DNA from 4 places in the Paenibacillus sp. FSL M8-0228 genome. Region 3 is predicted to be linked to each of the others. Evidence: riboswitches for the same ligand, from Rfam matches in the RefSeq annotation. Region 3 holds a riboswitch; each other region holds the start of a gene.

Region 1 (7,779 bases), 1.4 Mb from region 3:
CCGGAGTTCGTAATCAGGTCCACCGGAACCTGACTAACAGGCACATCCGGGTTATGCTTCTGCCAATCCGCAATAGAGTCCTTGACTCGCTGTATCAAGGCCGGATTCGACGGTGCGTAGTTACTAGAGCCTGAACCAACCCCATTATAATCAACGCTCGATACCCGACCTTGAAAAAACGCCGAATCAGTGAAAGACTGCCCAATCAGTTCGGAGCCGACCACCCGCTCCTCCGCGTCACGAAGCATACTGCCGTTTGCTTGCTGCGGAAACAGAACCTGCGCTATTCCTGTACTGGCTAGCGGATATGCCAAACCGCACAAGAGAATCATCAGCACCGAAGTTCGCAAAGCCACTCCAATAACTGTACTTCCTCGCATCTCTTGTCTCTCCGGTTTTCCTTCCGACACAGTCCCGGTCCCTGTATGTTTGTTATGACCTTGTCCGCCAGATTCAGCTTTTTCGTGTGCAGCAAATCTGCGTCCAGACATCATCCGATAAAAACCACTCATGTCGTTCACCCTTTCTGCGCTAAATCCACAAATGCACCAGCAAATCAATGGCCTTTATACCGACAAACGGTACGACCATACCGCCCAGACCGTAAATCAGCAAATTCCGTCCCAGCAGGCGATCCGAGCTCATCGGCTTATACTTCACGCCCTTCATGGCCAGCGGAATCAAAAGCGGAATAATAACCGCGTTAAAGATCAACGCCGACAAAATAGCGGACAGCGGGGAGCCAAGCCCCATGACGTTCAAAGCGCCCATTTGTGGAATGGCTAGCATGAACATCGCCGGGATGATGGCAAAATATTTGGCAACATCGTTCGCAATGCTGAACGTTGTCAATGCTCCGCGCGTCATAAGCAGCTGCTTGCCGATCGCGACCACCTCAATAATTTTGGACGGATCGGAATCCAAGTCCACCATATTAGCCGCTTCTTTGGCCGCGACTGTGCCGCTATTCATGGCAAGACCTACATCGGCTTGCGCCAACGCAGGTGCATCATTGGTGCCGTCTCCAGTCATGGCAACCAGCTTACCCTGTTCCTGCTCACGTCGGATAACCGCGATTTTGTCCTCCGGCTTGCTCTCAGCTACAAAGTCGTCCACACCCGCTTCTCGAGCAATTGTAGCTGCTGTCAGCGGATTATCTCCGGTACACATGATCGTACGGATACCCATTTCCCGGAGCTGATCAAACCGTTCCTTCATGCCTGGCTTCACTGTATCCTTTAAATAAATAATACCGTATATCTGATCATCTAGCGCGACTGCCAACGGTGTACCTCCTTCAGAGGCTACCTGATTCGCTTTTTCCTCCAGATCGGCTGGAACACTGCCATTTTGCGATACGATCCATTGCCGAACGGAATCCACTGCGCCCTTGCGTACCTTTCGTCCATCGGCCAGATCCAGACCACTCATCCGGGTCTCCGCCTTGAATTCGATAAAGGTTCCACCTGCCGCCAAGGATTCATCCAACGTATGCTCCTGTTTGCGCATCAACTCGAGAACCGAGCGACCCTCTGGCGTCTCATCCTTCATAGAGCTAGTCGCTGCCCACTTCACTAGCTCTGCCTTCTCCACGCCCTCTACAGGCACGAATTCACTCGCCATCCGGTTCCCGAAGGTGATTGTACCTGTTTTATCCAGAATCATCGTGTTGATATCCCCAGAAGCTTCTACCGCCTTGCCTGACATGGCTAGCACATTAAACTGGGTGACCCGGTCCATACCGGCAATCCCGATGGCTGACAACAGTCCTCCAATCGTGGTTGGAATCAGACAGACTAGCAACGAAATCAGCACAGGAACAGGCAAATCAATGTTAAAATGACGGGCAATCGGCGCTAGCGTAACCACCACAATTAGAAAAATAATCGTCAAGCTAATCAGCAAAGTGTTCAGCGCAATCTCATTCGGCGTTTTTTGCCGCTGAGCGCCTTCCACGAGCGAAATCATTTTATCAATAAATGTCTCGCCCGGCTCTGTCGTAATCCGCACCTTAATCCGGTCACTAACCACTCGCGTTCCGCCGGTTACCGAGCAAAAATCACCACCCGATTCCTTGATGACCGGAGCCGATTCTCCCGTAATTGCAGATTCATCCACCGAAGCCAAACCTTCAATGACCTCACCATCGCTTGGAATCATTTCACCCTGGGAGACAATAACTACGTCCCCCTTACGCAACTCGGTTGAGCTAACCACCTGAATGTCATTTCCGACGAGCTTGTTAGCTTGCGTGTCCTGCTTGGATTTTTTTAAAGAGGCAGCTTGTGCCTTACCCCGCCCCTCCGCGAGCGCTTCGGCAAAGTTGGCAAAAAGCAACGTAAACAACAGAATAACAAACACGGCCAGGTTAAAGCCTATTTCCTTGTCAGTTCCAAAATAACCGGGAAACAGTAACATTAGCAGCACGACCAATGTACCGATCTCCACGACGAACATGACAGGATTTTTCATCATCATCATCGGATTTAATTTTATAAAGCTATCCTTGATCGCATGCTTCAAGATGCTTCTGTCCAGCATGTGTTTGCGTTGTTCCTTCATGGTCAAACACCCCGTTCATCCATTCTCATTTTCTTCTTCACATGGTCAAAAATTCAGCAACAGGTCCCAATACGATGACAGGTAAAAAGGTCAACGCACCAATCAGCAGCACGACCCCGATCAGAATGGCTCCAAATAACTTGTTGTCCGTGCGCAGTGTCCCCGTCGTCACCGGAGTCGGCGCTTTGGCATTCAACGAAGCCGCCACAGCCAACAATGCAATCATAGATACATATCGCCCGAAGAACATAACCATCCCCGTTGTTACATTCCAGAATACGTTGTTATCTGAAAGACCTTCAAACCCCGAACCATTATTTGCGGCAGATGACGCATATTCATAGAGCACCTGAGTCAACCCGTGATAGCCAGGGTTAGTGACCGCATCATATCCCCAATGACTCATAAACGCGAGCGCAGTTGGGGCGAGAATGAGAAACGGATGTACCAAAATGGCAATGGCGATCAGCTTCATTTCCTTGCCTTCAATTTTCCTTCCCATAAATTCCGGAGTTCTCCCGACCATCAGTCCGCATATAAACACACCCAGAATCGCATACATCAGCATATTCATCAGCCCGACACCCTTGCCGCCAAAAATGACGTTTAGCATCATTTCTCCCAAAGCAGCCATGCCACCTAGCGGGGTTAGTGTATCATGCATATTATTGACCGAACCTGTCGTTGCCGCTGTTGTGACCGCAGTGAATAAAGCCGATTGTCCAATACCGAAACGAACCTCTTTCCCTTCCATGCTTCCCTGAGAAGCATCCACACCCAGTGTCTGGATTAACGGATTACCTGTCTTCTCAGACACATACGTAATGGATAGAAAAATTAGAAACAATACCATCATGGAGCTAAAAATAATCCAGCCCTGCTTACGATTACGGGCAAACAATCCAAAGGTATACGGCAACGAAGCCGGCATTACCCACATTGCCAAAATTTCCAGCACGTTCGTCCAAGGACTTGGATTTTCAAAAGGATGCGCAGAGTTAGCTCCCGCATAACCGCCCCCGTTCGTCCCCAAATGCTTGATGGACTCCAGAGAAGCAATGGGTCCCATAGAAATTTGCTGTTGTGTTCCGCTCAGCGTCGTAAGATCCGCCGTAGGCTGTAGCGTCTGTGGTATCTTCAATCCCACCAGCACCAGCGTAAGCACAAAGGCCAGTGGCAGGAAAATCCTTATAATAGCTTTAATAAAATCTTGAAAGAAATTGCCCATCCCTTCACCGCGCCGCGTCAATCCTCTCATAAAAGCCGCAGCAACCGAAAAACCGGAAGCAGCCGAAGTGAACATCATCATCGTGACGAACGCCATCTGTGTCAGATACGTAAGCCCGCTTTCTCCGCTATAATGTTGGAGATTCGTATTCGTCATAAAGCTGATTACCGTATTAAAAGCTAGTGATGCTTCCATATTACTGTTTCCAGCCGGATTACCGGGAAGCATTCCCTGTAAACGCAACAGCAAGTAGCTGATTGCCACAAGCACGACGTTCGTAGCAATGAAACTCATAACATACGTAGTCCAACGCATGCTCTCCACTTTCTTCAAGCCTACTACCTTATAAATCAGCTTTTCTGTTCTGCCAAAAATCCGATCCGTTCGATTCGGTTCATTCGAGAATACATGATACATATATGTACCCATTGGCTTTACCAAGAGCAGCAATATAACGATCACAATTCCAATTTGAAGCAGCTCCATCCTCTATTCCTCCTTCAAAATGCTCCTGCGTTTGGAACAACAGACCCGATTAGACCATCTATGAAGTGCACACGTTTGCGAAAACCTGCTACCAATGATGCTTTAATGCTCAGATCTGTTGTTCCCGCCCGCTCTATCCCTACAAGTGACTAGAACTTTTCAGGGTTCAGGAGTGCGTAGATTAAATACATAAACACAATAGCCGTAAGCCCGAGTATAACGATCATCCTCTTCGTCCTCCTTTAGAGGTCTGCGCATCACACCAGCGTACAAACAGCAGTATCACTCCATAACTCACAGCCATGACGAGCAGCATGTATATATCCATCATGTTTATACCCTCCGTATCGATCCTCAGATCGCCATTCTTATTCCATCATAAAATCATAAAACAACTATGTCATAAGTGCTTATCCGTTCAGCAGAAAACCCACCTCTCCGTTCAATGTGTAGATCACATGGTCCGCTCCCAATCCCCGATAAATTCCTTGTGGATTACAGCCGTGTGTAATAACATAGATCGATTCCGATGTTAGTGGTCGACATATTTGCAGGAAACGGCAAGTCAGATTCAAGCTGTTCTCGAACAAATACACACTACCAATTTCTTTTTTTGGAAAATTCCATTTTCCCGCTTGCATGGTATTGATGCGGACAATGTGCTCCACACCCATTTTTTTGAGCTGTCGTTCCTCCTGGGCGCTATTCGTGAGAACTGCAAACGCCAATTTTTTGAAAATAAGCAATTTCACAAAACTTCTGCCCGCTTCATTCGGTGCAGTGACAATAATTAACCGACCTTCCATCAGTAGCTCCTCTCCCGGTATAAAAAGACAACAAAAAGAAGCCGAAGGAAAAAGGCTTTCCTCCGGCTTCTGACATATCCATGATAAAATAAACCATGGCTGCACACGGCGGTTTGTTGCCTCTCCCTGTACGCTTACGAGGTTAGCTGTCGGATTCGGACGTGAGAGTCGCCCTATTTCTGGCACTTGACCGGAAAATTCACCCCATGAGACACACGGCTTCCGAAGCCGTACAGTCTCGATTGGTTCCCCCGCTTTTGCAACTGCAAAATTCAGCGCTATAGACATTTCGTTGTTGCTTCATTCAAGTTAATTTGAAATTACGTCTTGAATCATACACCCGCGCATGGAAGACTGTAAAGCTCAACTGCAGGGTTATAAATCGGGCTTTAGAGCATAGAAGATTAATAATAACGCTTACAATGCAACTATGCTTCTCACATCTCCTTTAATCTCTGTTTTTCATCCCTTTTTGAAAATGACAAGCATGTCAATATTGGCGTAGGGTAAAGCGTTATTGGCCTTTTTTTGTAAAAAGAGAAGAAAATACGCTATATGTACCAGCTAAACACCGATTTAACCCGCTTTTATAAGAAGAAACAACTTAATTCGCTCCATTTGCGGTGCGATTTACTGTTTTGAGCAAAATACGATTTTACAGCGCCTGAAGGCTTTATACAGCTTTTCCAGGCTTGCAACCCTTCTTTAAATTGTCTAAAATTTAATTGCTGAATATTGAATGAGGAGAGATGCTATGACCGTTTATGAATATGATGCGCAAACCCTGCAAGGGAAACAAATTCCGTTATCCACATTTGAAGGGAACGTTCTGCTTATCGTGAACACTGCCAGCAAATGTGGGTTAACCCCCCAATACAAAGCGCTACAAGAGCTATATGACCAGTATCATGAACAGGGGCTCGAAATTTTGGGATTTCCCAGCAACCAGTTTGCCAAACAAGAGCCAGGTTCCAGTGAGGAGATCTCCGAGTTTTGCCAGATCAATTATGGTGTCACCTTTCCGATGTTCGCCAAGACAGATGTCAATGGCGATCAAGCACACCCCTTATTTCGCTACCTGACCCAAACAGCTCCGGGGGTATTAGGGTCCAAAGCGATCAAATGGAATTTTACTAAATTCTTAATTACAAGAGAAGGTAACGTGTTTAAGCGCTATGCACCGCAAACCACTCCAGATAAACTGGCGGGAGATATAGAGAAGCTTTTGCAGCAAAACTGACATTCTTCATTATCACAGTTAATAAACGACCTGTTGCAACCGTGGCTTCCGTGGCTAAAGAATATAACGAAAATGCTTAACAAAAAAAGCACCCTTTCACGTAAACCGTGTCAGGATGCTTTTTTAACTAGGTCTTGCATATAATGCGGTCGAGAGGACTCGAACCTCCACGGGCGTACGCCCACTACCCCCTCAAGATAGCGTGTCTGCCATTCCACCACGACCGCAAATCATAATGTATTGAGGCAACAGATTTATTATACTCTCTCATCAACTATTTGTAAACAAAAATATTATAATTATTTTAACTTACATATATGAGCGATAATAATACCGTCCTGCATAAAGATAACCGCTTGCTGAACTATGCATTAATGTTGCCCCCTTACGGATTATCAGAACCACCTAGCACTTAACTAAGTAATTAATTTGACGAAATAACGTATTTACGATTGTAAAAACACGTATAAAAGTGTATCATAGTTTCAGATGGTTAATTCTAACATGTTTACTGATGATTATTATAACACACCAATTATTCCGTAAGAATCCGTAAGGGGCGATTTCTTTTGAACAACAAAATGCCTGTCACCTCCTTCGGGTGGGCCATCAAACAACGGCTTGTCGAACTTCGACTGGATCAGAAAACATTTTGTGAGACACACAATATTCCGCCTTCACGCTTGTCCAATCTGATTCACGGCACCCGCAAAGCACAAAGGTACAGAAAACAAGTTGCTGCAATTCTGAACATCGACGATAACGATTATAAGGAGGCATCGCCACTCTAAATCCAACAAGCATTCCAGTTACATACAGGTCATTCCATATCACCAAGAAACCAAATAAACCCGTAAAGCGAACCCCTCCAGTTCGTTTACGGGTTTTCAACCCAGACAATCTTTAGCCAAAAAAATCATTCCGGCTTTGTTTTATCCTTCTCACTTTTTTGCTTACGATATTTCGCAAATTCAACATATTCTAAAATAAAATTCTGTTCTTCCGTCTCAAGATCTTCTGCCTGGCAATTCAGTGGCCCCATCACTCCAAAAAAATAAGCAGCCTTCTGCTCCTGAAGTACGCCTTCTCCCGGCTTAATCCCTTTCATTAACCAATCGAGCGATACATTAAAAAAGTCCGAAATCTGAATTAAATGAGTGGTACCCGGCGTTGTTTTCCCCCTTCTCCAATCACCGAGATTCCCTGAACTGATTTTAAGCTTTTCACAAAATGCCTTCTTGGTCATTCCCCGATCTTTAATCAAAGCTTCAATCCGTTGATAAATAGTTTGATCTCCCAAAATGTTTCCCCTCCGAAACAGTAACTTTTTCTGAAATAATTTTCATTTTTCAGCCTTACTCATTAGTAATCCCCATTAAATCCTAAGCAACCATTACCCTATAGTAGAATTGCGCTGGTTTTTCTCTTTACGAAAGCGGGTAAATTCAATATACTCA
Region 2 (7,779 bases), 4.5 Mb from region 3:
GTCGCTTTCATGTTACTCCTTTTCGGCTTATAATGGAATTGCAATATACGTATTAATTATTATGTCTTTTTTGCATATAGAGAGGAAGTGGATGATTTGTTTGAGGATTTGAACGCTTTTGCCGTCATTGTCGAGCAGTCCAGCCTGAATAAAGCCTCCAAACTGCTGAATCTGTCCCAACCCGCCCTGTCCCGCAAAATTGCCAAGCTGGAGGACGAGCTGGGTGTGAATCTCTTTGATCGTCGGGGCAAACGGCTCGAAATTACGTCCACTGGCCGATTTGTTTATACATTCGCACTAGAGCAACGGCAACGACAGCTTCGCTTCTTACAAAAGCTCTCCCAGCACAAAAATGAAGCCCAGAGTATGCTTACACTCGGCGCAAGTCTCACGACACTCCAGACAACGCTGCCTACCCTTGTCGAAGCTTTTATGAGCAAGCATCCTCAAACCGAGCTGAAGCTGCTCACCGGTAAAACCCATGAAATCGTCGCCTTTGTACGTGACAAAAAAGCAGACGCCGGTATTGTCGGATCTGCCATTCATGAAGTCGGACTGCGTTGCATTCCGCTATTTGATGATCATTTGGAGCTCGTTGTTTCCATTGGACATGAATTAACCGTCAAGACAGGAACGGCCTCGATGAAAGATCTGCAAGGACTGCCGATGATTATTTTCTCCAAAGGAACCTGGTATCGCAGTCTGACGGATGACTTGTTCCAGCGCAGCGGCATCATGCCGGATATCCGCATGGAAATCGACTCCTTCGAGGCAATTGTACGCCTGCTTCCAACCTGTAAGGCTTCTGCCTTGCTACCCAAATCCTATTTGCGCAGCGAACTATTACGGGATAATGGACTCACTGCACTGTACTTGCCCGATTTGAAGGAGACACGCCGAACGACCTCCCTCATTTACTCGGAGACGACCGATCTCGGTCCGACAGCACGACGCTGGATTAGCGAGACACGTGCGTCGTTTGCAGGCTACCGTATGGTGTAAAGGGTTTAGCCCTCTTCATTAACATTAACAACCTCATCCTCAAAGCGGCCGATATTATCATTCGAGCCGATGATGACCATAATATCGTCGGCTTTTAATCGATCCATAGCCGTCGGTGCGATCAGGATACCATTCGCCGTATGAAGCGCCACGACGCTACAACCAAAGCGGGTACGGGCATTTAGCTCTGCTAGCGTTTTGCCATTCAGACATGCAGGTACATTGAGTTCCACAATACTATATTCCTTAGACAACTCCAAATAATCGAGCAAATTAGGCGTGACTAGCTGGTGAGCCACCCGGATACCCATATCCCGTTCTGGATAAATAATCCGGTCCACACCGAGCTTTTCTAACGCACGCCCGTGCAGCACAGATATGGCTTTGGCTACGACTTTTTTCACACCCAGCTCCTTCAGCAAAATGGCGGTGAGGATGCTTACCTGAATGTCATCACCAATAGCAACAATGCCACAATCGAAATTACGGATGCCCAGTGATCGCAACGAGTCTTCATCGGTAGCGTCCGCCACGACAGTATGTGTCAACATCTCACTCATACTGTCCACAACATCCTCATTCCGGTCAATGCCTAGCACCTCGCACCCCATATCCACCAATTGCAAAGCCAGGCTTGAGCCAAACCGCCCCAAGCCAATAACTACAAACTGCTGCGTCTTCATATCTACTCGAAAACTCCCTTATCCTATAATCATTTTACCTTCCGGATGACGATATAATTCTTTACCCTTTTTCGGCCCCAGTGCATAAGCTAGCGTGAGTGGCCCCAGTCTACCTGCAAACATCGTCAGGGTAATCACCAGCTTGCCTATGACTGTCAAATCAGGTGTAAGCCCCATCGACAGCCCCACCGTACCAAACGCAGATACCGTCTCGAACAAGATCATCAGAAAATGATGATCTTCGGTTGCCGACAAAATCATCGTCACCCCGATCACGAACAGCAACCCCAGCAGTGTAATGGTCAAAGCCTTGTAAATTCGTCCCTGCGCAAGTCGGTACTTGAACAGTACAATATCTTCCCGCCCCCGCAGCATCGAAATCACCGCTCCAATGAGCAGGGCGAATGTTGTGGTCTTAATCCCGCCTCCAGTAGAGCCAGGAGAAGCCCCGATAAACATGAGTATGATGATAAAAAACTGCGTAGCCTGCCGCAAGCCTGCAATGTCCAAGGTATTGGCACCTGCGGTACGGGGAGTAACGGACTGGAATAAAGATCCCAATAGCTTACCACCCCAATCAAGCGAGCCGAGAGTCTTCGGATTCGTAAACTCAAATACAAAAATCACGAGCGTGCCGACTACAATCATAGCGCCCGTCATGCTGAGTACCACCTTGGTATGCAAGGACAGTCTCTTGCGCTTGCGATATTCTGCCAGGTCTGACATCACTACAAAACCAATGCCGCCTGAAATAATCAAAAACATGGCTGTAAAATTAACAATCGGATCATATACATAACCTGTCAAGCTGCGAAATTCACCGAATAAATCAAAACCAGCATTGTTAAACATGGAGATGGCATGCCAGATTCCAAAATAAATCGCCCTGCCTACGGGCATATCAAAGGACCAGCGAACCGAGAATATCGTAGCGCATACGCCTTCAATAACCAGTGAGTACAGTAATACCTTACGGATTAACCCGACAATTCCCTCTACAGAAGTCTGATTCATCGCTTCCTGCAAAATGAGACGCTCCCGCAGGGAAATCCGACGCTTGAACACCAGTGCAATCAAGGTAGCCATGGTCATAAAGCCTAGGCCGCCGATCTGAATGAGCGCCACGATAACAACTTGACCAAAGGTTGTAAAAAAGGTCCCCGTATCCTTTACGACAAGCCCTGTAACACAGGTCGCGGAAGCGGCAGTAAACAAAGCGTCTATAAACGCAAGTGGCTTTCCTGTTGTATTGGAGATCGGCAGCATTAACAATAAACTACCTATTAGAATGATAATGGCAAAGCCCGCAACGAATATCTGCGGTGGAGAAAGCCGGAGCCAGCTTGCATTGGGATTCATCTATTCATCACTTCTCTCCTAATCCTTAAAACTATAAAAACAGTGATTTAATACGGTGTAAGCTCGCTACGCGTTCCATTTGATCTTCCGATCGTCGTTGCCCCTGAATTTTTTGATTTTTCCAAACCTTAGTTAACTATAATTAGCATTCCCTGAATACAGGAAGAATGCATGTCAAGCACTACTCGGCCCCCTGTGCTATTGGCGGGCAGTAGCGAAGGGGGCAGAATTGTTCTGAAGAAGCGAAGCGTTTGCCTTTATCTCCGGATTTTAACCATTAAAGGGGGTATACAATCAAAAAATCCGGGGATAACAGCAATCGGAAGAATAATCTGCACCCGCAGCGGTCTATCTAACCAATCCAAACACTTTTATACGCACAAAAAAAGACACCGGAAAACCGAGTGCCTGACTTGGTTCCTGCTCATAGCCTACGAGGTTAGCTGATGGATTCGGGCAGCACAGTATGCCCTATTTACACTTCCGATCCACCAGTGATCGGCTGTAAAATTCACCCCAGTAACATGGTTCCCCCGTTTTCCCATAGAAATTCGGCTCAACTGTATATCATTACCTATGTATTTTATAGGCATTGCCTCAAGATTATAATCCTTCTATATCCAGATCACAAAACCGATTTCGTCGAAAAAACGTGAAATTGGCTTTATTTTGCGAATGGGCATCGTTTAATCGCAGCTTATCTTATTTTATTGGAACTTTAAAGTGCTTTCACTCTATTTTCATGAATATCGCTGGTCTGTTGGCGGGAACCTGTGCAGTATGATATCTTTAATGGATGTTCTTATTTACAGATTAAGGAGGAAACTCATGAATCCTATCGGGAAACCGGTCGTGCTCACGGCCAACTTCAAAAAATTAGGCTTGCTGGGCGGGATTGGCCTGATTTGCTTTTTTATCTTTCAATTGCTTATTCCCTCGCTTAGCAATCCGAGTCCAGAATCAGTAATGAATGCAAAGGTCATCAGCAAACAAGAAGCGGTCATACACGCATTGGACTTCGCCCGCTCCGAGCTGGGATATACTGAATCACAGCCAGAGGAGCCTCTGGTGACCTATCAGGCCGAAACAGATTTGTACGGTTATTTATCTAGAGAAAAACTGCTTCAACAGTACGACCGTACATGGAAGAAAAATTACCCTTACGAAACCTTTCGGGTCGATCTGCCTGAATCCTCAGCGAAGAGCAAGCTGCAAATTCATGTAGATTTATCCACTGGGAAGGTCGTTAGTTTTAAACGGATCACCTCCAGCACCAATTACACGCAGGCTGATATTTCTACGGATGAACAAGCACGTAACAGGCTTGTACGTGTGGCTGAGGACGGCATGACGCTTGAAGCCAAGGAGCAGGCGGCCGCTGTATGGGTGAAGCGCTTTGGCTTTAAGCCGTCGGACTTGAAGCTCGCGACCACTGAACAAGAAGGCGGATTAAAGTATACCGTAGACGATAAAAAAATTGGCGCCTCGGTACTTACACTGGCTTTTACTTTTGAAGACGGTGATGTTCGCTCCTTCACTCAAAGCTTTTCGGCCCCGTCATCCTATACCGATTATATCGAAAAGCAAACATTTTGGGCGAATTGGATGACCTATGCGGGTTATGCCCTATTTAGCTTTGTGCTGGGTGTACTTGCCATTGTGTATGCGTCACTCACCCGACGACATACTTCATTTGTACGCGGCATTGTTCTATCCGTTATATACTTTATTGCTAGTATAGCTGGGACCATGAACATGCTGCCTTTATTGCAAGCAGAAGCAGGCGGTAAGGGCATGCTTCTATTTCTTATGGTTTTCCAGATTGGTGTTACCTTCGTCATGGCTGTAGCGCTCTACTTCTCCTTGGTCGGCGGTGACGGACTTATGCGTCAGGTTGGACTGAATGCATGGCCACGTGCGAAAGAGCCGGGCTACGGGCTGTATGTGCTTCGCAGTATGTATGTTGGCTACTTGTGGGCCTTTATTTTGCTCGGGGTACAATCCATTTTATTCTTTATACTGGAGCGCACATTTAATACATTCTCCACCACAGATGCCACGCAATCCCCTTACAATATGGCTTATCCATGGCTACTGCCGATTATGGCCTGGATGGCAGGTATTGGTGAAGAGACTGTCTACCGTCTGTTTGGTATTCCGATGGTCAAAAAAATAGTGAAAAATACTTTTGTTGCTTGTCTGATCACCACGCTGATTTGGGCACTGGGACATACACTTTATCCGATCTATCCAGTGATTTCCAGACCTATTGAGCTGACTTTTCTTGGTTTGCTGTTCAGTTTTGTGTTCCTGCGTTACGGCTTTATTGCCGCCATGTTCAGCCACGTTATTTTTGACAGCATTCTAATGGGACTTAGTGTGATGAGTCTGGGAGATACTGTGAACGTGAGCGCGGGCCTATTCTGGATCTTACTTCCAGCCATTGTGGGTTACATCATTTATTGGTTTAGTCCTAAAAAGCCAAATCGAATGATGTTTGAACCTATACAAAAAGAGGAGTCGCATTCTACGACTCCTCCTCCCGAAGGGCAGCTATAATCTGACGCGCAAGCTTATCCCCAATAGAGAGAGGCCGGAAGTCTTCGACACTGGCCTCTCTTATTTTTTTGAGCGATCCAAAATGCTTAAGCAGTAACTTACGCCGTTTCTCGCCAATGCCTGGAATAGAGTCCAGCCGGGAAGTTACCATAGATTTGCCGCGTTGCTCGCGGTGGAACGTGATGGCGAAACGGTGAACCTCGTCCTGAATCCGTTGCAGCAGGTAAAATTCTTCGCTATTACGTGCAAGTGTCACGGCCTCAGAGGATTCTCCCACCAATAGTTGGGATGTTCTATGTTTGGCATCCTTCACCAAACCACATACAGGAATGAACAAACCCAGCTCATTTTGCAATACATCGGTCGCCGCCTTAATTTGTCCACGTCCACCATCGACAACGATCAAGTCGGGACGTTCCAAATTTTCCTTAAGCACACGTTCATATCGACGCCGGATAACCTCACGCATTGTTTCATAATCATCGGGTCCCTGCACAGAACGGATTTTATATTTTCGATACTCCTTCTTGGCAGGCTTGCCATCAATAAACACGATCATGGCTGAGACTGGATCGGAACCCTGGATGTTGGAGTTATCAAATGCCTCCACCCGGTGCAAGCTATCCAGCCCAATGGCACGTCCGAGATTGCTTGCAGCTTTGGATGTTCGTTCCTCATCCCGCTCGATCAGCTTAAACTTCTCATCCAAAGCTACACGTGCATTTTCCGTCGCCATGCCTGTCATTTGCTTTTTCAGTCCACGCTGCGGTACAAGTACCTTTACATCCAACCATTCAGCCAGAGCGAGAGCCGCCGTACTCGGGTCCTCCAGTCCACCGGATAGTTGAGTTTCTATTTCCTTTATCTCGGCATCTTGGTCACCAGCTTGATCTTGATTCGTTGCCGCTGCATAAGTTGCCCGTTCTTCAGCCACCAGCAGTGAGTCAGCAGAATGCTCTGTCTCCGTTTGTATCGCATTCTCATCTGTCTGTCCGGTAACATCGGCTGTAGGTGCACTGTAGAGTGCAGTTTCTGCCGCAACCGGTTGATCGACATTGACCTGTTTCGCCTGCATCAGCTTAGGAGAATCCGGCAGCAATATTTCCTGCGGCACTGCTGGGTTGTCACTATAATATTGCGTCACATAGGACATAAAATCACTGTAAGCCTCACCGTAGAAAGGAAAAGTCGACATATGGCGCTCGATCATTTTACCTTTGCGGACATATAGGATCTGTACACACATCCAGCCCTTATCTACTGAAAAACCGAATACATCTCGATCTTTCGCATCCGATGTGGTGATTTTCTGCTTTTCCATCATCGCGTCGATGCTGATAATCTGATCTCGCAACTCCTTGGCCCGCTCAAAGTACAATTCCTCTGCGGCCTCCTGCATTTTACGCTGAAGATCCTTTTTAATTTCCTCATGTCCCCCGCTCAAAAAGGAACCAATTTCCTGACCAATCTGGTCATACGTTTCCTTTTCGACCTCTTTCACACAAGGCCCCAAACATTGATGCATGTGATAATACAGACACACTTCCTTGGGCATCACACCACACTTGCGTAACGGATACATACGGTCCAGCAACTTCTTCGTCTGATGTGCCGCGTAGGAATTGGGGTACGGTCCAAAATATTTTGCTTTATCTTTCAGAACGCGACGGGTCACCTCCAGCTTGGGGTGTGCCTCGTTCGTAATTTTCAAATACGGAAAGGTTTTATCATCCTTCAATAGCACGTTATAGCGTGGCTGGTACTTTTTAATGAGGTTGCACTCCAAAATGAGTGCCTCCATATTACTGCCTGTAACGATATATTCAAAATCACGAATATCGGAAACCAGTCGCTGCGTCTTGCCGTTATGGCTACCTGTAAAATAGGAACGGACCCGGTTTTTCAACACTTTTGCCTTGCCGACATAAATAATGGTGCCTTCGCTATTCTTCATCAGATAACAGCCTGATGCATCCGGCAGTAACGCTAATTTGTGCCGTATGTTCTCCAGCGCCTTTTCCTGATTCTGCAAGTCCTCCGCATAAGGTTTCATTTGCCCGGTTCCTCCTTCCATTCTTAATGACTACTCAACTAACTACTTATAATATATAGGAATAATACACAAAAACGCCCCCGGTATTTACAACCGGAGGCATTGACCTTTCATGGCCGCTCC
Region 3 (7,779 bases):
CGATATCCCCGATTGAATGGAAAGCAGACCTTCGACCATCATTAATTTAAGCTCGACTTCTTTTTTGGATAACCGTTTCAGCTTGTTGGACATCGGATGCCACAGGACATAACCTGTAAAAATACCGAGCAACGTCGCAATGAAGGCTGCTGCAATGGCATGAGAGAGCTTTTCCATGTCACTAAGGTCGGCCAGAGCGGCGATCAGACCTACAACCGCACCGAGTACCCCGAGCGTTGGAGCGTACATACCGGCTTGGGAGAAGATCAGCGCGCCAGAGCGATGTCGATCCTCGGTGGCATTGATATCCTCCATTAGAACGTCCCGTACGAATTCCTGATCATTGCCGTCAATAATCATTCGCATGCCGCCACGCATAAAGGGATCGTCGATTTCCTCTACCTTGGATTCCAAGGCGAGCAGACCTTCACGACGGGTAATGGATGCCCACTCGGTAAACGTACCGATGAGCTCTTTGCGGTCTAACAGTTTTTGTTCGGTGAAAATAACCTTGAACAGCTTCGGAATCCGTTTGATTTCTGCCATCGGGAAGGCCATAAATATACTCGCTGCCGTTCCGACGAAAATAATCATGTAAGCAGCGGGATTATTGACCAGATTGACGACCGGAGCGCCTTTTAAGATCATCCCGACGACCAGTGACAAAATCCCGAGCACAAGTCCAATAATGGTTGAAATTTGCATGATACACCTCATCCATGAGAATAGATTTTGAATCCTTTCATGCCGCCGGGGTCGTCCTTGCCCCAAGCGCGTCATTACAAGACGGATTATAGTATTTATCGACAAAACTCTCTTTTTTGTTAAGTGCGAATTTCCGGTATAATAAGGTGATTATGTATTGAATGGCGGAACCATTGGAGGAAATGGCATGGGAGTAAAGCATGGACGTGAGTATGAACAAATTTTGAACGATTTGACAGAGGCTGTGGGGCGCATCCCAGATAGCTATGAATTTTTTGAGATGGAAGCAGAAGATTGGGACAGGCTGGACCCGGCGGGACGTCAGGAAGTCAATGAAGCTTTGGCAGAAGACTTATTTTATGCACTGGGTACAGAGCCCACAATCACTGTAGGGAGTGGCGTTGTGATCTATGAGCCGGAGCAGCATCGTATCTATGTACTGATTGGGGACGAGGAGCTGACGTCAGTCCCTTTGATTTGAGGTCCGTCTTATGGATTTATCAACGGGGCCGTGGTAATATGTACACCAATATATCGTAGTTTTGGCCGTATTTAAGCGGTCGAAAGGCTTCCGTATAAACGGGGAGGAGTTCGTAACATGCCTTTTACACAAGAAGAGATTGAAGCACATCTGGAGAAACTGGAGGGCTGGGAGCTGGAGGAAGGACGTTGGATCGTTCGGAAATATAATTTTTCCAGTTTTATGAAAGGGATTGCATTCGTGGATGAAGTTGCCGCTATATCTGAAGCATTCAATCATCATCCATTTATTACGATTGATTACAAGACCGTGACTCTGCGTTTGACCTCTTGGGACGATGGCGGTATTATGGCCGTGGATATTAAGGAAGCCCAACAATATAATGAAGCTTTTGAAAAAATGCGTAGCAGTCATTGAGCTTGTAATGATCTGTCGTATGATGATAAAAGCGCCTTCGCTATACAACATCGTGGTTGTATGCCGAAGGCGCTTTTATCATAGAATCTGGGTTGGGTGCTCGGGACGATATACCATACAATAAAATGGTTTCTTGCCGTCGGGGGTCTGGCGTTCATAGGTATCTGTAAGCTCAAATCCAGCCGCCTTGTAGGCCCGGATAGCGCGCCCATTCCAAGTAAGCACCTCTAGATCAATTTCATTCTTCGGGTTGCGTCGTTGGGCTTCCTCTGCAATGGCACGGACAAAATCAGAGCCTTTGCCATGTCCGCATCTTTCAGGATGCATGCCAAGACCTAGCCGGGTCACACCGATCATAGGAAAATATTGAGCAAATCCCATCAGCTTGTTCTCTTCATCCAGTACGGCAACATATTGCTCTTGGCGAAGCGTGGGACTTCCAAATTCGACCTCAAGCGCCTTCATTTGTTCCCAGGGGAGCCAACCGTATATGTTATAAGGTGGATCATAGCGCCACTCACAGATTGCAGCCGCTTGATGCTCGTCCATGGGTACGATCCGATAGTTGGATATTGAGGCCGGCATGTGTTCCATCCTCCTTTTACAGGTGCTTCAATCATTAACAACAGATTGTAGACAAGTTGCAGGGGAATGGCAAGCGTGTTTATTTTATACCCAAGACGGGTATACATTCAATAAGAAGGAATTACTGCTCATATGCTCCCCCAGCGGTGACGGTAAAACCGACGATGTTCGCTAAAATTGAAACCTTTTGAGGTGTCAGTTCGTCAGTAAAGATAATCATTGCTGATGTTGTGGACATAAAAAGCCGCAATTCGATTCCGGCAGAATCAAATTGCGGCTAGAGTTAGCTTGCTGTGCGTTAGTTATTCTACGTTGTCGTCATCAGGAATATCTGAAGCTACAGAATGGTAAGCGTCTGTGCTCATAATTCTTTTTGCACCGACATAGCGGTTAGCGTAATAATTTTCGTTCAGTGAGCTAACTACTACACCACGTGAAGTCGAGGAGTGGGCAAATTTCCCTTCACCTACGAAGATACCTACATGGGAAATGCCTCTTCCTGTGGTGTTGAAGAACACCAGGTCCCCAGGCCTCATTTCATCGCGGGATACAGAAGATCCCATTTTGAATTGTGATCCAGATTGATGCGGAAGTTTAATTCCCAGTTTGTTGAATACATACATTGTGAAGCCGGAGCAATCGAATCCCTCGAGTGTAGTGCCTCCGCTTCTGTAGTTCGTTCCTTTGGCATCTTGGATGACCTGGTCCATCTTGGAGTCTGCAAATGCACTGCCGCCACCGAATGTAAAAGATGTAAAGGCAATGGCAAGACTCATAGCTGCGATCGTTAGCTTCTTCTTCAAAAAAAATATACCCCTTCCAATGCCTGCGAGGTTAGCTTAAGGATTCGGTAGAAGGTTCCCCTATGACCACTCTGTTGCGAGATCAATTCACCCAAACTGGTTCCCCCGCTTCCTAGGTGCCAGGAATTAGGCTTTACTTAAGATGTGCACCTTGGAGAGCAGTATTCACAATAACGATATTTTTGAGATAAAGGTTACAATAAAGATTACAAAGTTGTTACTATCAGTTCACTGCGATTATTGTAACAAAGTCGGCTGGCTTTGGCAAATGTTTCATTGCAAAAAGTTACAAAAAAAATCTGCTCCTAATGTCCCAGGAACAGATCTTGTTAACAGTATTCAGTTATGTGCCGTTTGCGCGGTTATGCATAAAGTTTTTTCGACAGACGGAAATGAAGTGATTAACATAAAGGAAGGGCTTAGCTTCTACTGGAGATATCGGTATGCCATAGTCTGTACTGCGAACTGATATGCCACAGCCTGACCAGACTAGTAACAAAATGATACGATTGTTGGAGAATGAGCGCGAGCATGCCAGTCCAAATCATCGCCACGGTGCCAAATAGACCGAAGACCAGCAGCACACAAGCACCGAGCAAAAGGGATATACCGACAGCTGGGAGAAGCTGGCGAAAGAAGGCGAGCAGGGACGATAGTATGGCGTGACCACCGACAGTGCCTAGTTGCATATACAGGATGCACTGCCGAATGAACCATCCGTATGCCATCCATCCCATGGCATAGGGCAACAAGTGCAGCAGGTAAGAGGGAGATTGAAGCGTACCTGCTACAATAGGGTAGAGTCTCGGTACTACCCAAAAGGCGGGAATCAGCAGCAGTCCCAACTCGATGATGTAATACAACAGCGACGACATGCCATGGCGTTTCATACCTTTGAAAAAGGACAGGCTTTGCGGCTCAGTCGCATCGGTATGCAGGCTTTGATATATTCCGGCTCTAATGAAGGGAGTGATTAGTATGCGTAGTACAGTCGCCCCTAGTAGTATCCACAAATACACATGTACTTCCCGGCTGTCCATCAGAGCAATCTGGCTCTCCATCCAAAACAAGGTCTGTCCCAGCTCGTTTTGACCCTGATCAGGATAACGGAGCAATAGCGGGATAACGGCAGACTGCACCAGTCGATAGAGAAACACCCCCCACAGTAGTCGATACAGAAATAAAATGATAACGATATAGAATCGTATGCGCACCAGCGCCCAGCCCTCTTTTATAACAGTCCGCATCTATAGACACCTCACCATGACAGACTTCCAAGCAGTGTCTCCAACAGCTTGGTTACACTTATACTCCAACGGGTTTGTTGCTTTTCGTCCAATTCGGCTTTTAGGGTATTGTTAATATGCTTGTTCTCCAGTGCAATGGTATATAGGGGATCAAGGGTTACATAGGAAACGGGAGAAGTACTTTTGATCCGAAAAGTTGTGCTTTTGCCCGCACCGTCCCAAGCCTTGAATTTCGTGGTTCCATCCTTGAAGGTAAATTGGACAGGGATCTTGGGATAATCCGCCCCTTTTTTGCTGACCGTCACGACTGCTTCATATCCATTCTCCAGCTTGTGGTTTGTGATGTGATCCACTGAAAAGTCCGCCATCTGGCCGTCATATACATACTGTTCAAAATAGTGGCTCCATGAGCGTCCGGTGACTCTCTCCACGATACGTTGAAAATCCTGTGAGGACGGATGCTTAAATCGGTACGTCTGGACGTAGGTCCGCATAATGCGATCCATTTTTTTCATACCCACCTGACGTTCAATGCCCCGTAGTACCAGCTTGCCTCGAGAGTAGGCATTTTGCGCGTACTCAGCAGCCGAGCCGTACTTCCATGACTCACGGTTTAGCGGCTGTGGGGAGGATACCTGTCCCGATTGTAATGGCAAGTTGGGGGTAAGCCCATATTCTTGCTCCATAAGTCGCTCCTCTGCATAGGAGGTGAAGCCTTCATCCAGCCACGGCTCCTCAAATTCATTATTGGCTACCATTCCATAGAAATATTGATGTCCAATCTCATGAACTAATGTCCGTTCCAGACTATAGCCAGGATTGAGATTACCCGCAGCAGCGGCCGTGATGAGTGTCGGATACTCCATGCCGCCAGCTCCATTGCCTGATTTAGGTGGAACCACGATGGACAGGGTGGAATATGGATAAGGCCCGTACCATTTGCTGTAGTACAAAAGAGCGGCCTTCGCTGCGCTCATATAGCGTCCTTTGAGCTCCTTGTGCGATGGGTCAAGGTAGAGCTTGATTTTGACACCAGGGACTTCAGCAGAAGAAAAGGGTTCTTCTACGGCTACAAAGTTGGGTGAAGCGGACCAGGCAAAATCGTGTACATCATCGGCATAAAATTGATATATTTTTTGTCCGTTCTGTCGGACGGCACCACGGGTGGGAAATCCGGTCGCTGCTACGATATGAGTTTCAGGCACCCGAATCCGTACGCTGTAAATTCCAAAATCGGCATAAAACTCGGAGTTACCATGATACTGGTGGAGGTTCCAGCCCTCCTCGGCGCGTCCACGCTGCCCTGCAGTCTCGTAGACACTGAGCTTCGGGAACCACTGTCCTGCCATTACAAAATCATCTGTCCCACCCATACGAGCAAAGATGGCAGGCAGTTTTACCTCAAACTTCATATATAATGTGATTTCTTCGCCACCTCGTACTGGCTTGGGTAGACGCACCTTCATGAGCGAACGGTCGCCTGCGTTACCGTCATCTGGCTGCACATATTGGATGCGATGCATGAGGGATAAACCGTCTTCTGTTTTTAGTTCAGTCAGCGTCATAGAGCCAAAGCCGTCTTTGGGCATGGTGTCTCCGCGCAGCTTTCCACCGGATTCCTTCATAAAGGTGGTTTCCATGGAAGAGAAGGCGTTCGGGTATAGATGAAGATACAGATCATTCACGGTTTTCTTGCCCGGATGTTTCCAGGTCAGTGTCTCAGTGCCTCGCAAAACCTGTCCCTTTTCCAGAGATACATCAATGTGGTACTCTACCACCCGTTTGCTGAGGATTTCTGTAGCGGGTTGTGGAGGGTTCTTGGGCAGGTCAGGCAGGATGTTTGCCCCTAGAGGCTTGCCCACATTTGGGGCAAGCGCAGACTCAGACAGGGAGCCGTATAGTGGTTGGCCTATGGACTGCGGGTCGGATTGCGATTGGGGCTGCCAGGCAAACCATAACGTCCCTGCGAGGAGACCGAGGGCTAGTGTAGACAATAAAACGATTTTAGTGCGTGCTGGGGTCATACAATGGATACCTCCCGTTGACAAGCATCTACAGCATGTATATGTTTGCTTTCAGGAGATTATTAGTTAAAATATTTATAGTGTAGAATGAGTGTGAAGACGGAAAATGGAGGTCTAGTGACGCATGAGTGAAAATCAGCCGGACGGCAAAAAACAGATTGCACTGAACATTGTCAGTGGCAAGAGTAAACATAAGGGTTTCGGCGCAGGCTCAATTGACCTGAACAGCATGTCACCGGTCATCATTGACCGAGGAGAGGCGAAAATTGATATCGGTGCCATGCATGCCAAAAGTAAAGTAGAACGTGGTATCAAGTTCTCTACGAATAAAGAGGACGTACCGAACGGACGCCAGGTATGGCTCGTATGGGTAGCTGTGGACCGTACAGCCGAAGGACGTATGTACGGCGGCGCCACCGCCTGCGAGATGCTGATTGACGACGAGGCCAAACGCGGCTGGAAAATCCTCGCCGATCACGTCAACCGTATGGATTACGCGCTCAAGCGTCGTTTCATGCTGGAGGATCTCGGCAGCGAAGATAAGGCAGCGCTCAAAAGCCTGCTCATTTCGCATAACGAGGAATGGTGGGACGCTTCGCCTGAGGAATTGAAGCAGGCGCTGGAAGGGTAGGCCAAGCGTTAACACGATTCCAGTGTACACAACTGCTTAAAGAGCAGTCGGCAGTAAGGTTCAGAAGTAGACCGATACCTTGGTTGGGGGCGGTCTACTTCTTTTTCATGTAGGTAAGCAATGCTGAATGAACATGCCAAACATGATCATCAAAGAAATTGCTGGAAAAGTATACTATAAAAAATCTGTTTTTAAGAGATAAAACACTTAAATCCGCAATTTGTTAGAGCACCTCCAAGTTACATGAAAATTATTGTAACAGATATGTAGTTATGAACTGATAGCTCCTTGACATCCTGGAAAGGCATTCACTATAATTCAGATAGAAATCGCTTCCACTCTTCTTTCTATTCATTTTGTGGAACCGGTTCCTTGAAAGATGTAGTTAAGTCCTATTTACTGTTTATGAATGTAATCTCTAAATAAGGTGGCATCGTTATGTTTAAATGGTTGAAAAAGAAGGCGGCTCCTCGTATTGAAGAATTCGAAATGATAGCACCAATCAAAGGAAAAGTGGTTTCCCTGGAGGAGGTTCCAGATCCTGCGTTCTCTACGAAAGCTATGGGGGATGGCATCGCTATTCATCCGTCTGAGGGTAGGGTCACCGCTCCTTTCGCGGGAAAAGTTGCCCATGTCATGGAGAAAAGTAAGCATGCTCTGATTATTGAACATGAATCCGGCGTACAAGTTTTGATACATGTCGGGATTAATACCGTCTCTCTCAAAGGACAAGGGTTTAATCCTCATGTCCAAGTAGGAGATAGCATTAAAGCTGGGCAATTATTGATGGAGTTTGACCTGGATGCGATTCAACAGGGTGGATTGCCTGTAATTACGCCGGTAATCGTTCCAGATGGGCAAGAGATGATTAGCCATGTGGAAATCC
Region 4 (7,779 bases), 100 kb from region 3:
CCCCAGCGCGTTGCATACATCGGTAAAAGAAGCGTTACGGATCGCATGCTCCATCTGGCGGGCAGACGGGTGGTGCGTAATCTGATCTGCTTTGACACGACCATACACTTCAGCCGTAGATACATTAATCGGCGGCTTCGCAAGGATCACCCAGCATTGTGGCGGATTCGGAAGTGGCTTAAGTAGTTCTCCGCGTCCACTCGCTAAAGCTGTACCCCCTGTAATACAGAAAGGTACATCTGAGCCCAGCTCCGCACCCAGCACCCTTAATTCGGCATCCGAGATACCAAGCTTCCATAGCTTGTTCAGTCCACGCAGCGCTGCGGCAGCATCACTACTTCCACCCGCCAACCCTGCCGCCACCGGGATATGCTTATCCAGATGGATGTGGACACCCGTAGACACGTTATAACGTTCTTTGATCAGACGCGCGGCCTGGAAAGCCAAGTTCTTTTCATCCAATGGTATGTACCCGGCTTGACTAGAAATAATAATGGTATCACGCGGTAACTCAGACATCGTCAATCGGTCAGACAGATCGACCATGGTCATAATCATTTCGACCTCGTGATAACCATCGTCCCGCTTACGTAGAACATCAAGCATTAAATTGATTTTCGCCGGTGCTTTTTCATATATTTTCAAGGCGTTCACCCACCTTCAACTTTTCCCTCAAGACAGCTTAACATATTATATCAGACTCAGCGTGTCAAGTCATGAGGTTCAAAAAAGCGGAGATGACCCGGTCTTATCCCGGATATCCCCGCTTTTCATCAGCACCACTGATGGCTACGATTTACGAGAAGCAGCCTGCTCGGCAAGCTGGATGGCCCGCTTGACCATATTACCCGCATCCTTGGCTTTAATGCCTCCCCAGCCTTCTTCCTTGACTGTGTCGTAAAACCCAAGATCTTTGGCCAGCTCGTACTTTAGCTCCTCCGACATGACACTACGTCTTCTCCGGCTCATACATACGCCTCCTTCGGCAATGGAATAAGGAAGATCATTCCCGGCTTAGTATGTGCAGAGATGTCTTGCCTCATCCTGCTCTGTATATACAAAACGGCCCCGTCATTTGAAATGACGGAGCCGTCGCTAAACCTGCAAAGCTGGTATAAATCACGAAATCAATTAAGGTGTTTCAAAATATTCGACTACACTTGTATGGGAGTCGGGATCATATACGCTGACTTCCACCGACTCGGTAAGAATGTCAGCATAGCTGTAGGAGACACGTTTAAACGTCTGTTGCTCCTGATCCAGCTTGACGATAAAAACAGAAGGGTACGTTTCTTCCAAGACACCAGTTCGTTCGACGGTCTTACGGCGTCCGCCGTTAGCCCGCAGCAAAATTTTTTGCCCTACATGTGCGTCGAGACTGCGTTTGATTTCCAACAGCGTATTTTTAGCCATTGCCTAACGACCACCTCTTTCCTTGTCCATTATAACGAATTTTAGATGGATTGTCAAATCGAGCTAAATATTATAACAACACGAAAAATAAGTTGTCAATTTAATTTTTTGCGAACAGGAATAATTTATCTAAAAAATGACAAAAAGCCTCTGAAAGCAGAGACTTTTTGTTCAAGTCAATCCTATTGGCACATTTGAATCCTAGATTGCAGAAGGCGTTACTTTAAGCGTTGACAAATTTTCAAGCTTCGGCAGGCCGATGCGATAGCTTCCCCTAGTTTCAATTCCACCCACTCCGCGACTGCCGCTGATTGTCTGGTGAAACAGGTCCCCCATGTTGACCGTATCACGAATCGAAGTAAAGGCGGCCTTGGCAGCCACGTAAACGGGGTCCAGCGCGTGAATCAGGATACGCCCTGGTGAGCTGGCGAAGTTCGCTCCCGCACGCAGCAACGCCTCAAAATGGGACTGGCACGCCCCCGCTACAATGGTCAGCGAATCCAGATGACGTTCATATTGTCTTGCTACCTGAATTGCCGCCACAAAATTTTGCGAATTTTTATAACTTTTCAAGCTGTACAAATCGTAAGGCTGTGGCTGCTTTAGCACGCCATCATGTCCGGTAATCACTACAATATCCGGACGGATACGGGGAAGCAGCCGGTACAACGTATCCGCCATTGCCGATTCATGAACGTGATGTCCCTCTGCAGGAACACGGAGCTGTTCATATAAACTGAGACATTTTTTCAAATAGCCGGGATCTCCATCCAGATGAAGAACCTTTCCCGGCATTTCAAAATACGTTGACTCGACTGGATCACTCCAGTCCCCAACCAGAGCTGCCTGACTACGAGCAGCTTGCTGCTGGCGTGCCCGTTGCAACAGATTAAGAGACTCACCAGCCTTAATGTGAGCCTGCTGAGTCTTACCGCTAATCTGGTCTGCAGGCACTCTGACCAGATCGTTCACCGGGGAATCGGCCAGCAACCGAAATTCTATTCCCTTAATGATCGCTTTATCCCGCTGGATGTCCTCAACGCGAAACGTGACATCTCCGCCGTACGATTTCCGAACGACCAAGTCTCCTAAACTCATCACACTGTATCACCCCTCGTATATCGTATGGGTGAATGCACAGTTTGGTTCCAGCTTAGGATATACCTGCTTCCACCAGAACAGCACTGAGACGCGCAAATTCCTCAATACTTAGCGTTTCTCCTCGACGGGAGGGTTCAATACCAGCTTGTTGCAACAACGGCTCCAACGTGTCCTTGTTCTCTTTGGTGAAGAATCGGCTTTTTAAGTTATTGGAAATCGTTTTACGACGCTGGGCAAAAGCAGCATGAACCACTTCAAAGAAGTGCTTCTCATCCACCACTTCCACCGGAGGGGCTTCCCGTACACGCAACCGAATGACTGCAGACTCCACATTTGGCTGGGGAATAAATACTGTATTCGGTACAATACAGACTAATTCAGGTTCGCTGTAATATTGTACTGCAATGCTCAGACTACCGTAATCCTTCGTTCCAGGAGACGCAGCCATACGCTCAGCCACTTCTTTTTGGATCATAACGACGATATTCTCCAAAGGGAGCTTGTCCTCCAGTAGCCTCATCAGAATCGGTGTAGTAACGTAATACGGCAGATTAGCCACGACACTTACTTTACTCACGTCTGCAAAATCAGCTGCAAACACCTCTCGCAAATCCAGCTTCAGCACGTCTCCATGACGTACCTTCACATGCTCATAAGGGGCCAACACTTCTTCGAGAATTGGCAGTAGCCGCTGGTCAATCTCGACAGCGGTAACTACCTTGGCCGATTGCGCCAGCTTCTCGGTCAAAGCGCCAATCCCAGGACCAATCTCAAGTGCGCCCTTCGTCTCATCCAATCCGGCAGCATTCACAATCTTATTGAGAATATTTTGATCAATCAGGAAATTTTGTCCCAAACTCTTTTTGAACGAAAAACCGTGCCGTTGAATAATTTCCTTCGTACGCCGCGGTGTTGCTATATCTTGAATCCCTGTCATACGAATATCACAATCCTTCACTTTCAATTTGTGCCAGCGCTCCGGCAAATTCCTCGCGGCTGATCTGAAATACAGAGAGCCGTTTATGTAGCTGCTTTCCGTTACAATAACCAATACCCAGCACATTCCCTAAGGCCATACGGCGTGCAGCAGCATTGGGGTGGGTGATAAGTCCAGCATCAATCAGGTCCGCCCACTCAATCAGCGGATCGGCGCCTTCTACTGTCGTATGAACCCGTGCGAGAGCGTGTCTGATCGCTTCCGGTGAGGCATTCTCTACACCAATATCTCCTTTGCGCGTCGCTTCTGCCTCGGGTATAAAGGCCTGCTTGCAGCCGGGTACCTTGGAAGCGATAATCTTACGGATGCGCTCCCCTGCATGATCGGGATCGGTTAGAATGATGACCCCCCGCCGCTCCTGCGCCAATGCAATTTTACGCAGCGTCATTTTATTAATGGCTGAGCCGCCAGTTTCTATCGTATCCGCTTCAACAGCGCGGCGAATGGCCACCGTATCATCCCGGCCCTCTACCACGATCACTTCCTTGATCATTTGCATTTCCCTCCACTGCTACACAGCAAGCTATATTTATCTTTCCCTGTTTTTGAAAACAAAATAAGAAGAGGATATCCTCTTCTTATCATGGCATAACTATGTTGTTAATACTATCGCATTGCCCTCAACATACACAACCTGTTTTAGTTGATTTCAGGCTTTACCGGTCCGATAACATATACGGTTTTACCGTGCTTACGACCAAATTGGTTGGCTCGGCTCAAACTCTCATAATACACATCGATTTTATGGCCTTTAATCGCGCCACCGGTATCCTCCGCACGGCGGAAGCCCACCCCTTCGATATACACCCACCAGCCGATTGGAATTATACTCGGATCGACAGCGATGGTGCGGCCTTCCGTCACGCGCGAGCCGGATGCAGTACGTGTACCGATACCTGGCTCCTGTGAGGAATACGCCGTCATGGAGACATTTTGTAAGACTTTGCTATATTTAAAATTGACGCCTGCTTTACGGACAGCACTGCCCGAACTAACCGTTGTTGTCTTAACCGCATCATTGGGACCGACGGAAGCAGCAAGAACGACCGGCTTTTTCTTCGTTCCTACCGCAATAACCTTATCCACACGGTTCTGTGCAACTTCCTTGTTAACCAGCTGTTTGGATACCAACTTTCCATCATGATATACCTTTTGAACGTGCTGGACTACCACACCCGATTTGCCGCTTTGAATGACCCGATTATCGCCTTTATAAAGACTCGGATCGGCCGTTTTGATGACCTGATAAGGTACCTGTTTTTTCTGTTCGACCTGCTGTTTCTTCACACGGACGATTTTTATGTCCATGTTAGACGAAACAGAGGCATCTAGCGCAGGATAAACTTTATCCGTTGACGATAATTTATAGCCCGAGGTACGAATGGCACCTTCTACTGTATTTTCTGTTGTGTACAGCTTTTTCGTCTCATTGCCTGAAGATACTTTAACTTGATTGGCACGTTTAATGACTACGCGGTCCCCATCCTGTACTGCTCCATTTAGCGGCATAGAAATTGTATCATGCGGCTGAAGTGAAATGGAATGCTCGCTCAGCAAATCTTGAAGCTTGGATTCCCGGGTTTCTACCGCAGATGCCTTGCCATCAATGACAAAAAAGACTTGTTTTTTAGATTGCGTGTACATCAGAAATGAAATCATAATCGTTAGCGCGATTAGAAAAATAGCAACCAAAGCAGCCTGGCGCACATTCTCTTGCTTCCAACGCAATACGTAAGACATGCTGGATGAGCGTGACTCATGGGTCTCCTCTTTTTGGAAAATGCCCATTTCCTCCGTCCTCCTTACATAGCCCGCCGTCTGGAGTAAGACATAGTTGAGATTTGACGTGACTATAACAGATTTTCTACAAGACAAGCCCAAACTGCGACTGTCCTGCACCATGTACCCGTCTTCGCGGCATGCTGTCCTCCCCTGTTTAACCACAGTATGATGACAGATTTTCTTTTATTCACAACAAAAAAAGCCAAAGAAAGAGACTAGAGAGCTCTTTCGTGGCTTCCGGCATGTGTGAATATGCGGGAAAACTCATGCACGAGATGGCTTCTCTCTTGTTACGCTTACGGGGTTAGCTGTCGGGTTCGGACGTAGAGAGTCGCCCTAGCTTGGGTCAACCGCTCATGGCGGTCGCCTTCACATTCACCCCGAAGACCCAGAAAGAAATCGAAATACGGCTCCTCTACCTGTTCAATCCCATCTGGGAAAAGAATTTAGGTCGAGCCGGCTGGCGGAAGAGACGTTCCCTTCTTGCACATAAGCCGGACGTACTGTAAGCCATATCGGTTCCCCCGTTCCCTGTAAAAGGGACTCAGCGAGACTGGTTCATGAAATGACTTGTTGATGTTTACATTCAAACAACAATTCACTGAAAAGATGATATCCTGTTTCCATGCATGTTGTAAAGCAGGTTTCAAGTACATTTTTCAAAATATTCGGTTAAAATATTGTAATATTCTCGAGTTTCCTGCAACAAATTCATGATTAGCTTCGTCTATCTCTTTATTTTGATCGATTTCTTCGCTTTTTTATTGAATGTCAAATCGTTCCAAGGCATTTTGGGTCGTTATTAACACTAATTCCTCCACTGTAATCCCCTTGATTTGGGCTGCAGCCTCTGCTACCAGTCTCACATGCGCAGACTCATTTCGCTTCCCGCGAAACGGATGCGGCGTTAGGTAGGGCGCGTCCGTTTCAATGAGCAGACGGTCCAGTGGCACCTGTGCCAGCACCTCTTTTGGCTGCTTGGCATTTTTAAACGTAATAGGACCACCGAAGGAAAGGTGAAATCCCATATCCAGCACCATTTGGGCTGTCTCCCAGCTCCCAGAAAAGGAGTGCATGACTCCGCCAATCTCACTCGCTTTTTCCTCACGCAAAATCTTAACAATATCTTCATGGGCATCCCGGTTATGAATAACAATGGGCATTTTGAGCTCACGAGCCAGACCAATTTGATTTCGAAACACCCGATGCTGAACATCCTTCGGTGATGTATCCCAATAATAATCCAGACCGATCTCTCCGATGGCTACGACCTTCTTATGACTGCATAACGATGCAATCCATTCTAGATCGCCCTCCTGCATTGTAATCGCATCCTGTGGGTGCCATCCAACTGCCGCATAAATAAAATCATACGTCTCGGCCAATTTCATGGTGGATGGAATGGTCTCACGATTAAATCCGATATTGATCATCCGCGTTACTCCTGATTCGACAGCACGTGCTATAACTTCTTCACGATCTTCGTCAAATTGTGGCGCATCCAAGTGAGTATGAGTGTCGAATAAATCCAAGGTTTACATCTCCTTTTTTTACTTACATTTCTATATAGTTGTCTATTCTTTGACAAAATAATTCCTTATTTCGGCAGGAAGCCTGTCTTTTACCGCGTTCAATTTATTCTGGGGAAAATACATATGATATTTCCCTCGGTGAATACCACTTATGGAGCGCACAATTTCCGAAACTTCGGATATTTCACTCACCTCGCCCTGACGTCCAAGCAGTAAAATCTGGTTGTCCGTCGAGCCACCCTGCCGAAACACATCATAAGGAAGATCCGTCGGAAAATCAATTTCAAAATCATATTCAGGGTGCAAACCAGCCTCTTCCAAGGCTTTCCGAATACTGTCAATGGTATCTGTATCCATATTTTCAATCTCTACATATTTATACAATCTACGGTCCATAAAGCGGCTGCTCAAATCACTTAAAATTTCGTCCTTTTCTCGTTTCCACTGGCTAAATACGGTCTGAATTAATGACTCATCGAGCATCAGATATTGCTCTACTGTAAGCTCTCCTTTCAACAGATCCGGCAGCGGGTCCAGCAGAAAACCAAACTCATATCCATTTTTAAACAATTCCTTTGCTCGCTTGAAAATTTTACGTAAAAGGATCTCCGAGCTGCGTGTTACAGGATGAAAATAAATTTGCCAATACATCTGATAGCGTGACATTAAATAATCTTCTACTGCATGCATGCCTGATTCCTTCACAACAATTCTCCCATTATGAGGACGCAACAGTCGTAAAATACGATCCAAATCAATCGTGCCGTAGTTGACACCTGTCGAATGAGCATCCCGCAACAAATAATCCATACGATCGGCATCTAGCGGACTGGTCACCAAGTTAACAACAATCGGCTTATCATACGTTTTGGCTATAACCGCAGCCACCTTTTGTGGAAGCTTCTCGTCGACTTGCCGTAGCACGGCGTTGATCTTCGTGTCTCCCAGTACAAT

Evidence for each region. Region 3 has a riboswitch for cyclic di-AMP ahead of MKY98_RS00540 (C40 family peptidase). Riboswitches for the same ligand answer to the same signal wherever they lie in the genome.
Region 1: another riboswitch for cyclic di-AMP. It lies ahead of MKY98_RS06805 (hypothetical protein); the one in region 3 lies ahead of MKY98_RS00540 (C40 family peptidase).
Region 2: another riboswitch for cyclic di-AMP. It lies ahead of MKY98_RS20940 (TrkH family potassium uptake protein); the one in region 3 lies ahead of MKY98_RS00540 (C40 family peptidase).
Region 4: another riboswitch for cyclic di-AMP. It lies ahead of MKY98_RS00140 (3D domain-containing protein); the one in region 3 lies ahead of MKY98_RS00540 (C40 family peptidase).

What each region holds. Positions count from the first base shown of each region.
Region 1 is NZ_JBBOXA010000001.1:1,484,219-1,491,997, reverse strand. It holds gene kdpC (potassium-transporting ATPase subunit KdpC) at 1-512, opposite strand, end outside; gene kdpB (potassium-transporting ATPase subunit KdpB) at 532-2,562, opposite strand; gene kdpA (potassium-transporting ATPase subunit KdpA) at 2,600-4,276, opposite strand; gene MKY98_RS27040 (potassium-transporting ATPase subunit F) at 4,426-4,503, opposite strand; gene MKY98_RS06805 (hypothetical protein) at 4,687-5,082, opposite strand; cyclic di-AMP (ydaO/yuaA leader) riboswitch at 5,198-5,370, opposite strand; gene MKY98_RS06800 (glutathione peroxidase) at 5,837-6,322, shown strand; tRNA gene MKY98_RS06795 (tRNA-Leu) at 6,467-6,549, opposite strand; gene MKY98_RS06790 (hypothetical protein) at 6,892-7,113, shown strand; gene MKY98_RS06785 (helix-turn-helix domain-containing protein) at 7,239-7,622, opposite strand; gene MKY98_RS06780 (helix-turn-helix domain-containing protein) at 7,716-7,779, opposite strand, start outside.
Region 2 is NZ_JBBOXA010000001.1:4,633,429-4,641,207, forward strand. It holds gene MKY98_RS20930 (LysR family transcriptional regulator) at 97-1,002, shown strand; gene MKY98_RS20935 (potassium channel family protein) at 1,008-1,685, opposite strand; gene MKY98_RS20940 (TrkH family potassium uptake protein) at 1,704-3,044, opposite strand; cyclic di-AMP (ydaO/yuaA leader) riboswitch at 3,458-3,611, opposite strand; gene MKY98_RS20945 (CPBP family intramembrane glutamic endopeptidase) at 3,873-5,603, shown strand; gene uvrC (excinuclease ABC subunit UvrC) at 5,572-7,656, opposite strand.
Region 3 is NZ_JBBOXA010000001.1:132,901-140,679, forward strand. It holds gene motA (flagellar motor stator protein MotA) at 1-705, opposite strand, end outside; gene MKY98_RS00525 (hypothetical protein) at 893-1,186, shown strand; gene MKY98_RS00530 (4a-hydroxytetrahydrobiopterin dehydratase) at 1,304-1,603, shown strand; gene MKY98_RS00535 (GNAT family N-acetyltransferase) at 1,682-2,188, opposite strand; gene MKY98_RS00540 (C40 family peptidase) at 2,491-2,991, opposite strand; cyclic di-AMP (ydaO/yuaA leader) riboswitch at 2,997-3,134, opposite strand; gene MKY98_RS00545 (hypothetical protein) at 3,411-4,238, opposite strand; gene MKY98_RS00550 (M1 family metallopeptidase) at 4,250-6,262, opposite strand; gene MKY98_RS00555 (YwhD family protein) at 6,387-6,893, shown strand; gene MKY98_RS00560 (PTS sugar transporter subunit IIA) at 7,332-7,779, shown strand, end outside.
Region 4 is NZ_JBBOXA010000001.1:27,936-35,714, reverse strand. It holds gene ispE (4-(cytidine 5'-diphospho)-2-C-methyl-D-erythritol kinase) at 1-645, opposite strand, end outside; gene MKY98_RS00165 (small, acid-soluble spore protein, alpha/beta type) at 790-969, opposite strand; gene veg (biofilm formation stimulator Veg) at 1,132-1,413, opposite strand; gene yabG (sporulation peptidase YabG) at 1,615-2,511, opposite strand; gene rsmA (16S rRNA (adenine(1518)-N(6)/adenine(1519)-N(6))-dimethyltransferase RsmA) at 2,567-3,451, opposite strand; gene rnmV (ribonuclease M5) at 3,459-4,004, opposite strand; gene MKY98_RS00140 (3D domain-containing protein) at 4,151-5,299, opposite strand; cyclic di-AMP (ydaO/yuaA leader) riboswitch at 5,571-5,853, opposite strand; gene MKY98_RS00135 (TatD family hydrolase) at 6,055-6,825, opposite strand; gene MKY98_RS00130 (HD domain-containing protein) at 6,868-7,779, opposite strand, start outside.